Regions from separate parts of the Bacillus sp. PK6-013 genome, predicted to be linked through region 2. Evidence: predicted binding sites of a transcription regulator. Region 2 holds the regulator's gene; the other holds the start of a gene.
What was found. The regulator Rex, encoded in region 2, represses fermentation and respiration genes when NADH is low (regulators of the CRP and FNR family bind a similar motif). The targets are predictions, from matches to a motif close to TTGTGAAATATTTCACAA.

Region 1 (4,959 bases), 890 kb from region 2:
GTCATCACTTTTAAAGAATAGTCTCCTGATGAAGCATTATAAACCGTTAAATCATATGCGCTTTTGACCGAGCTGATCATAACGCGCGGGAACAGCGCAGTGAAAATCGTCGCCACTGTGAGGGCGATCCCAGCCCCTGTCATAGCAAATGTCCAGCCGTCGCGTTTTTGTTTCATAAATACGATCGACAGCACATAACAAACGACAATCAGAGCCGCAAGAGGTATTGTCACATGTCCCCTGCCCGTGAACAAGTCCGTTTCAAAAATGGATAAAGCAACAAAGGCAACAAGCGCCGCCAAAACGGCGAATACGACTTTTTTAGCCAGCTGTCTTGCCCGGTCGCGCAAATCGGCTTCCGTTCTCAACGTAATAAAGATCAGGCCGTGCAGCAGGCAGAGAAGTGTAACGGTGACTCCCCCTGTTACGGAATAGACGTTCACATAGTCAGTAAAACCGGCGTGCAGATTCATATCGGCATCAATCGGCATACCGCGCAAAATACTGGTAAATAAAACACCGAACAAAAACGGGGGCAGAATGCTGCCGAAAAATACGACCCAATCCCATGTTTTCTTCCATTTTGCGGTTTCGACTTTCCCTCTAAATTCAAACGCGACTCCGCGTCCGATCAATGCAAGAAGAACAAAGACAAACGGAATGTAATATCCGCTGAACATCGTGGCATACCAGTTTGGAAAAGCCGCGAAAATCGCGCCTCCCCCAGTCAGCAGCCAGACTTCATTGGCATCCCAGAAAGGGCCGATCGTATTGATCATCACCCTCCGTTCAAGCTCGTTGCGTCCGAGAAACCGGGTCGCCATTCCGACGCCGAAATCAAAACCTTCAAGAAAGAAAAAACCGATGAACAGCACAGCGACTAATATAAACCAAAGTTCATTAAGAGATACCATGGTAAACCTCCTGATCAAACGGGTCTGTCGATACGGAATCATCATGATGGTGGTCATGGTGTGCAGCCCCTTTTTTAATCTCCCGCACAAACAAGTAGACAAGAACGAGCGCCAGTACAAGATAAATCGCTGTAAACGCGATGACGGAAAACAGCAGCATTCCCGCTGATACGTTCGGCGACACGGACTGCGCCGTTGTCAAAATACCGAACACCGTCCACGGCTGGCGTCCGATTTCAGTCATGATCCACCCCGCCGTATTTGCAATGAATGGAAAGGCGATTAAAGCCACCATCGTCCGCAAAAACCATTTGCTTGTTTCAAGTCTTTTACGGAAGCTGAGATAGAGGCCAGTCAAAGCGGCAACGATCATTAAAAGTCCTGAACCGGCCATGATTCTGAAGCTCCAGAACGTCGTTTTCACCGGCGGAATATAATTTCCTTCTCCGTATTTTTCTTCATATTGCTTTTGCAGCGTCTTCATTCCGGGCACATCGCCGCTGAATTGTTTATAAGCCAAATAGCTGAGCGCATACGGGATGCTGAGCTCTGATTTGTTTTCCTGCTTGTCCGCGTCAATGTTCGCAAGCACCGTCCAAGCTGCAGGATCACCGCTGTCATCCCAAAGCGCTTCGCTGGCAGCCATTTTCATCGGCTGGCTCTTCATCAGATGCTGGGCCTGCTCATGTCCGCTGAACGCTACGCCGATGCCGGAAACAAGCGCCACAATCATCGCGATTTGAAAGGATTTTTTAAAAAAGAGCAATTCCTGTTTTTTCAGCATTTTATACGCGCTGACACCGGCAATGAAAAACGCTCCGGTGGCAAGCGCACCGAAAATGACGTGCGGAAATTCAACCCATAGCTGCGGGTTTTTAATAATCGCAAAGAAATCGGTCATTTCCGCGCGGCCGTTTTTGATCGCGAATCCGACAGGCTCCTGCATAAACGAGTTGGCCGCTAAAATCCAAAACGCCGACATGATCGTTCCAAGCGAAACAAGCCAGATGGACAGCAAATGGATCTTCTTCGGAAGCCGATCCCAGCCAAATATCCACAAACCGATAAACGTCGATTCCATAAAGAAAGCAAGCAGCGCCTCCACCGCGAGCGGAGCGCCGAATACATCACCGACAAAGCGGGAGTACTCCGACCAGTTCATTCCGAACTGAAATTCCTGTAGAATCCCGGTGACCACACCGACTGCAAAATTAATTAAAAATAAGTGCCCCCAAAATTTAGCCATCGTTCTGTAAATGTCTTTTTTCTTTACGACGTATAGAGTTTCCATTAAAGCAACCATAAAGACAAGCCCGATTGACATCGGCACAAAAATAAAGTGAAAGATCGTTGTTGAAGCAAATTGAAATCTTGCCAAAATGAGTTCGTCCACTGTTCCAGTCTCCTCCTCTTTGTTCTAGCCGGACCGTTGCCGAATGGGCATCACCCTTGCTCAAAGTTTCACATGAATCTTATGAATATGATCACAGACAAAAGGGTGACCTTGGCCCACATTGATGTTCCGATATTATCCGGATGGTTATTTATACCTGTACTTTACCGCGAATCCCTTCTTAAATAAAGTACATATTCCCTAATTTATGGATGTCATTGTGACAATTATCCGAAGAAATTATAGATATTTTGTGACGCGGTGGTTAACAAGAACTAAATCAGCATGAGAAAAATGCCCCTCATTCCCGCGGAGCATTTCGTCATTCAACGATTGCGATTCTCTGCGCAAAGCCTTGCGGATCAAAAGAATACCGTTATATGCAATCAAACAAATTCGGCGCTTTCCTTCAGTTTGAAAACGCCTGACGGAAAGTCCTGCTATTTTGTCCAATCTGTGAAATCTTCCCTCAGCCTTTTGCGCACGTCCTTCATCTATGCTTTCATACAGCACCAGCTGATTGCACTGCGCATTTAACCTGCTTGCTGCCGTATCCCTCCCTGTCGAGCTATCTTTGAAACATCGCTCCCTCAGGCTTTTACGAATGGATGGAATATTTATTACTTAAAAATAAACAATAACGATACCTTGTTTATTCTATGAAAATCGAACCATACATTTGTTCAAACAAAGTACACAAAATTTGTGAAATGTTTCACAATATCCTGCTATACTTAGTTTGTATTTATGATAGATACTTCTTAAGTAAACACTTGATGGTGGTGGAAAACATGGAATCAAAATCACTTGTTCTAGTCGAAGAGCTTGCCTTAAAAAAGCAAAGCATCTTTATGCAAAGCCCGCTTCGTTATCTTTTACGAGCTATGCTGGCCAGTATGTTTATCGGGTTCGGAGTCATTGTAGCGTTTAAAACGGGGAATCTATTTTATGTTGAACATTCTCCGTTCACATATCCAATTGCAGCAATCACATTCGGGGGCGCCATTATTCTGATCGTCTATGGCGGAGGAGATTTATTTACGGGAAATACATTTTATTATACATTGGCTGCGCTTCGTAAAAAAATGCGTTGGCCCGCTGTTATCAAGCTGTGGATGTTCAGCTATGCAGGAAATTTAATGGGCGCCGTGTTTTTCGCAGGCCTCATCTTTGCGACCGGTTTATTTAAGGATCCTTCTTCCACCGGCTTTATACTTAGCGTGGCGGAACATAAAATGAATACGCCGGTGACCGAATTGTTTTTCAAAGCGATTTTGTGTAACTGGCTAGTCTGCCTTGCGTTCTTTGTTCCGATGGCGCAAAAAGGAGACGGAGCGAAAATGTTCTCTATGATGCTGTTTGTTTTTACTTTCTTTATTTCCGGTTATGAACACAGCATCGCGAACATGGCCACTTTTGCCGTCTCTCTGGTCACCGAGCATCCGGATACGATTTCGATTGCAGGCGCAATCCATAACTTGATTCCGGTAACCCTTGGGAACCTGATCGGAGGCGCGTTTATGATGGGCTTCATGTACCACTATGCAAACAAGCCGGGCGGTGAAGAAATCATCAAATAAAAAGATTGTCCATTTTTAAAGGATTCTAAATATGCGGGTTCCCTTCATAAAATCGTGGTAACTTTAAAAATGGAGGTTCAGCAGATGCAAAGTTTTCATTCGCTTTGCCAGCAGTTTGGACATATTTTAAATGGGGAGCCGCACATTGAACACGGTGTCTGTTCTGTCAGCATCAAACGGAATTTGCGCGTCACGATTCAAGGAAGGCCAAGCCGTGGAGTCGGCATGGAAGAAGTCATGTTCGAGTCGCTCGATCAAAACGGAATCGCCTTGAATATGGCCGAAGTTGCCATTTTGCCTGAAGAAATTCCGTTGTTTACAAAAAAGCTTGTCGATCAAGGCATCATCATCAGCGCTCTCCACAATCATTGGATTTTTACAAAACCGAATATTTTATATATTCATTTTCAATCTGTAGAACCGCCGTTAACATTCGCAAGAAAAACAGCTGCCGCTTTATCCGTATTGCGATAAAGCAGCAGCTGTTTTCTTTATCCGTTCATTTTTCCCATTTCTGAAAGTGCGACCCTTTCGACTGCTTTGGCCACAATCTCGTGAACATCAGGATTCAGCGGATCAGGCACAAGATCGCCTTGTTTTGTGCAGGATGCAATCGCTTCGGCGGCCGCGACCAGCATCGGGTGGCTGATCGATTCCGCTCCGGCATTTAACACGCCCCTGAAAATACCGGGGAACCCCAGCACATTGTTGACAGACCGTCCATCCGCAGCGTAGGCTGCCCCGGCCTCGAGCGCATCCTCAGGCTCAATCTCCGGCTTCGGATTGGACAGAGCCAAAATCACCTGGCCTTCCCGAACCCATTTCTTATTGATCAATCCCGGAACGCCGGTTGTCGCGACGATGATATCGCAGCTTTCCATCAATTCTTCGATGCTTTCAGCCGCATGGCCGCCATAGTTCTCTAAACGCGCCATCGCCTCAAGCGATTTATCCGTTCCGATGACACGTTTTACCCCATATGCCATAAACATTCTGCAGATCGCGACCCCTGCCGCACCCAGGCCGATTTGGCCGACATGGGCCTGCTTCAGATCGACCCCTGCACTCTTGG
Region 2 (4,959 bases):
GTTTCCTTTTCCAGCTGTTCGGCTTTTAATTGGAGATAAGAGCTGTAGTTCCCGGTATATTTTTTGCTTTGGGACCGGCTGATCTCGTAAACTTGGGTAACCACTTTGTCAAGAAAGTACCTGTCATGGGAAACGATTAAAATCGCTCCGCTGTAATTTTGCAAATATTGTTCAAGCCATGTCAGGGTATCGATATCCAAGTGGTTTGTCGGTTCGTCCAAAATGAGGAGGTCGGGTTTTGTCAAAAGCATTTTTCCGAGGGCAAGCCTTGTTTTTTGACCTCCGCTTAAGTCCTGGACGCGGACGGAGTCGTCAAACCCCGCAAAGCCGAGCCCGTGCATGACGGATCTGACCTCTGCCTCATATTGGTAGCCGCCTTTGTCCTTGAACTCCTGCTGAAGCCTGTCATACGTCTTCATCAATGATTCAAGCATGTCCGGTCCGGCCTGCGCCATCTTTTCCTCGATCGCGCGCATTTCTTTTTCCATTTTTTTTAGAAAATCAAATACCGACAGCAATTCCTCTTTGAGCGTCAGCTTGGAATCGAGGCCGGAATGCTGGTCAAGGTAGCCCATCGTCAAATCTTTCGGCTTGATGATGTCCCCCTTTTCATATGAAAGTTTTCCTGCGATAATCTTTAGAAGAGTCGATTTTCCGGCGCCGTTGCGTCCGACGATCGCAATCCGGTCCCGAGATCTGACTTCGAGTTTTATATTCGTTAAAATCGTATCGGCTCCAAACGATTTTGAAAGTTGGTTCACTTGTAAAATCATCATGATCTTTCACCTCTTGTCTGCTATTTTAAGTGTAGCCTATCACTGCGCAGTCAGCAAACAATTAAGTGAAGTCTGGAAGATTTTAGCCAAAGAAAAAGACAGAATGAAAAAAATAGTGTATGATCGTTATAAGGAGAGTTCAGAACATGAATGAGTTTACACATTTTAATGAACAAGGCAGAGCCAAGATGGTTGATATAAGCGAAAAGGAAGCTTCAGTACGCACAGCTGCGGCTGTTTCAAGCGTGTCTATGAATCGAACAGTACATGAAAAAATCAAAAACCGGGAAATCGGAAAAGGCGATGTATTGTCGGTGGCGCAAGTGGCCGGAATCATGGCCGCAAAACAGACATCCGCCATCATCCCGATGTGCCATCCGATCGCTCTGAAAGGAGTCGACATCGCCTTTCGCTGGGAGGAGAAAGAACAGAAGAGCATCCTGCATATTCAATCTAAAGTGAAGACCAAAGGGAGCACAGGTGTGGAAATGGAAGCGTTAACTTCGGCCTCCGTATGTGCGCTGACCGTATATGACATGTGCAAAGCGGCGGATAAGGGAATGGTGATAGGACCGACCTTTCTTCTCGAAAAGACAGGCGGGAAAAACGGTGACTATAAAAGGGAAAAAGCTGATGTAGACATGGAGGATTAGTTTATGAACATGGATCATTCAAAAATTCCGCAAGCGACAGCGAAACGGTTGCCATTATATTATCGTTTTTTAAAAAACCTTCATGCATCCGGAAAACAGCGTGTATCTTCCGCTGAGCTGAGCGATGCCGTCAAAGTCGATTCTGCGACCATCCGCAGGGACTTCTCGTACTTCGGCGCGCTCGGAAAAAAAGGATACGGCTACAATGTCAATTATTTGCTGTCCTTTTTCAGAAAGACGCTTGATCAGGATGAAATGACGAACGTAACGCTCATTGGCGTGGGGAATTTGGGGACAGCCTTTCTCCATTACAATTTTATCAAAAATAATAATACAAAAATCGCCATGGCGTTTGACATCAATGAGGAAAAAATCGGAACCGAGGTCGGCGGTGTTCCCGTCTATGATCTGAATAGACTTGAAGAGCATATGACGGATGATATCCCCGTCGCCATTTTGACGGTACCGGCTCAAGCCGCACAGTCGATTACAGACAGGCTGGTGGAGCTTGGCATTAAAGGCATTCTTAATTTCACGCCGGCCCGCTTGAATGTGCCGGAACACATTCGCATTCATCATATAGATTTGGCGGTTGAACTTCAGTCGCTGGTGTATTTCATGAAACATTATTCAATGCAGGAAAAGTAAAACGGAAAACGAAAAATAAAGGAAAGGGGGCAGGCTTTATGCCAATCGGTCCTGGAAGCTTTATTTTAATTGTCGTGGTGGCGCTTTTGATATTCGGCCCGAAAAAACTTCCCGAGCTGGGAAGAGCAGCGGGAAACACGCTGAGGGAGTTTAAGAATGCGACAAAAGGTTTGGCTGACGACGATTCCGATAAAAAGAAAGAAGATCAGTAGGATAGGATGACATTTATGAAGGAAAGAGAAATGTCGCTGATAGAACATATCACAGAACTACGCAGACGGCTTGTGATCACTTTTTTCTTTTTTGTTTTATTTGTTGCGGCAGGCTTTTTATTGGCAAAGCCGCTGATTATCTATCTGCAGCAGACGGATGAAGCGAAGCTGCTGACGCTCAACGCGTTCAAGCTGACCGATCCTTTATTTGTGTACGTGCAGTTCGCTTTCATCATCGGCGCCGTCTTGACTTCGCCGCTTGTTTTATACCAGCTGTGGGCTTTCATCAGCCCGGGGCTGTATGAAAAGGAACGAAAAGTGACGCTCAGCTATATTCCGATATCGATTATTCTTTTTTTAGGCGGCATTGCCTTTTCTTACTTTATTTTATTTCCGTTTGTCGTGGACTTTATGACGAGAGTCTCAGATGATCTGAATGTCAACCAGGTCATCGGAATACACGAATATTTTCAGTTTCTGCTTCAGTTGACGCTTCCTTTTGGCTTATTGTTTCAGATGCCTGTGGTCATCATGTTTATCACAAGGCTCGGCCTCGTGACGCCGATGTTTTTGGCGAAAATCAGAAAATACGCATATTTTGTGTTGTTCGTCATCGCGGCCCTCATTACACCGCCTGAGCTTTTGTCGCATTTAATGGTCTCAGTGCCATTGCTCATTCTTTATGAAATCAGTATCGTGATTTCAAGAATATCCTACAGGCAGGCGCAAAAAACAATGATTCAAGAGGAAAATCAAGCGTTTTTGAACGACCATACAAAATAAGAGCCATTCTTTTTCAGAATGGCTCTTTTCCTTCACAAAAAAGGCTATTGATCTTTTCGTTTCATCTTGCCGGCCAGGGCGAACATTTTAAAGGAAATGCTGATATTATAGGCTGCGAAAAGCATCAGCAGGATCGTGTAAAAAGACCACATGCTTCCGGGCGAGGTTGCCGCCAGATATGTAAACAGCACACCCGTTAATAAATAAATCGCTCCCCAGAATTTAGGGCTTCTCATCATAGAAATCCTCCAATAATCATTTGCATTTTCTCGGCGTGTTTCAAATATTCTTCAATAGGCTCCCGGAATGTCTGCAGTAAGACGACGAGCGTATTCATGGCGACATGGGCGAAAATAGGCACGATAATCCGGTTGGTTCTGACATATAAAAAGGAGAATGTGAATCCCATTGCTGTATAAATGAGCAGATGGCTGAAATCCAAATGGACGACCGAGAAGAGCACCGAACTGAACAAAGCGGCAATGAAAAAATTCGTTTTCTCATAGATTGCACCGAAAATGATCTTTCTGAAAATGATTTCTTCAAGAATCGGTCCGAATACAGAAGAGACAAACACCATCAGCGGCAATGCGGTGATGATTTCCATGATCCGCTGCGTATTTTCCGATTCCGGGTTGACCCCGAACAAGTACATTTCGATCGAAGCGGCAATTGACTGCGAAAACAAAGCGAGAAAAACGCCGGCTACCGCCCATCCGATTGACGCTCCAACCGATGCTTTCGGGCGGTTGCGAAGCGTCGTCTTCGGCACCGTCCGCAAAATCAGCAGCACGATAACGAGACAGAGGGTAAACGCGATGACAGACCAGACGCCTGTCAATGTAAGCTGGGCTTCAGCCTTTGGCTGTCCTTTGCCCACTCCCAAAAAGTAAAGAAGAGGCAAGCCGACAGCGGCCGACAATTGCATGAGAACGTATGCCAATATAATAAACCAGTATTGTTTTCTCAAGCTTTATGTACTCCTTTTCTAAAAATCTAATTCAGACTATGTTTATTGTAACACACTCTTTTTAAATTATAGGATGATAAGGACATGCGGAGAAATGTAAGCGCAAAAAAATTTGACCTTATCACTTGAAATTGCCTGGGAGATTCTTTATTATAAGAATTGTGTTAGCACTCACCTAGTGCGAGTGCTAAAATTACATATGAAAATATTGAGGAGGTTGTTTCATTGTTAAAGCCATTAGGTGATCGCGTTGTCATTGAGCTCGTTGAGTCTGAAGAAAAAACTGCCAGCGGAATCGTACTTCCTGACTCCGCAAAAGAAAAACCACAAGAGGGTAAAGTGGTTGCAGCCGGTTCAGGCCGTGTGTTAGAGAGCGGAGAGCGCGTTGCATTAGAAGTTAAAACAGGCGACCGCATCATCTTCTCAAAATATGCAGGTACCGAAGTGAAATATGAAGGTACTGACTACTTAATCTTGCGTGAAAGCGACATTTTAGCTGTTATCGGCTAAGTCATAAATAAAAACGAGACAATTATATAGGAGGTTCGAATAACATGGCAAAAGATATTAAGTTTAGCGAAGAAGCCCGCCGTTCAATGCTGCGCGGTGTAGATGCATTGGCGGATGCTGTAAAGGTAACTTTGGGACCTAAAGGACGCAACGTCGTTCTTGAGAAAAAATTCGGTTCTCCATTAATCACAAACGACGGTGTTACCATCGCGAAAGAAATCGAGCTTGAAGACGCGTTCGAAAACATGGGCGCAAAGCTTGTTGCTGAAGTTGCGAGCAAAACAAACGATGTTGCCGGTGACGGTACAACAACAGCGACAGTTCTAGCTCAAGCGATGATTCGCGAAGGTCTTAAAAACGTAACTGCCGGCGCTAACCCTGTAGGCGTGCGCAAAGGTATCGAGCAG

Region 1: a site for Rex is predicted at 2,364-2,381, ahead of M1E03_RS01165 (cytochrome ubiquinol oxidase subunit I). Genes of this name have one in related genera too.

Annotation. Positions count from the first base shown of each region.
Region 1 covers NZ_CP096417.1:243,030-247,988, reverse strand. The annotation lists gene cydB (cytochrome d ubiquinol oxidase subunit II) at 1-914, opposite strand, end outside; gene M1E03_RS01165 (cytochrome ubiquinol oxidase subunit I) at 901-2,307, opposite strand; gene M1E03_RS01160 (formate/nitrite transporter family protein) at 3,099-3,887, shown strand; gene M1E03_RS01155 (DUF1259 domain-containing protein) at 3,972-4,361, shown strand; gene M1E03_RS01150 (NAD-dependent malic enzyme) at 4,379-4,959, opposite strand, start outside.
Region 2 covers NZ_CP096417.1:3,636,840-3,641,798, reverse strand. The annotation lists gene M1E03_RS18385 (ABC-F family ATP-binding cassette domain-containing protein) at 1-776, opposite strand, end outside; gene moaC (cyclic pyranopterin monophosphate synthase MoaC) at 923-1,429, shown strand; gene M1E03_RS18375 (redox-sensing transcriptional repressor Rex) at 1,433-2,077, shown strand; gene M1E03_RS18370 (twin-arginine translocase TatA/TatE family subunit) at 2,116-2,289, shown strand; gene tatC (twin-arginine translocase subunit TatC) at 2,296-3,072, shown strand; gene M1E03_RS18360 (YdiK family protein) at 3,117-3,308, opposite strand; gene M1E03_RS18355 (CPBP family intramembrane glutamic endopeptidase) at 3,308-4,042, opposite strand; gene groES (co-chaperone GroES) at 4,268-4,552, shown strand; gene groL (chaperonin GroEL) at 4,597-4,959, shown strand, end outside.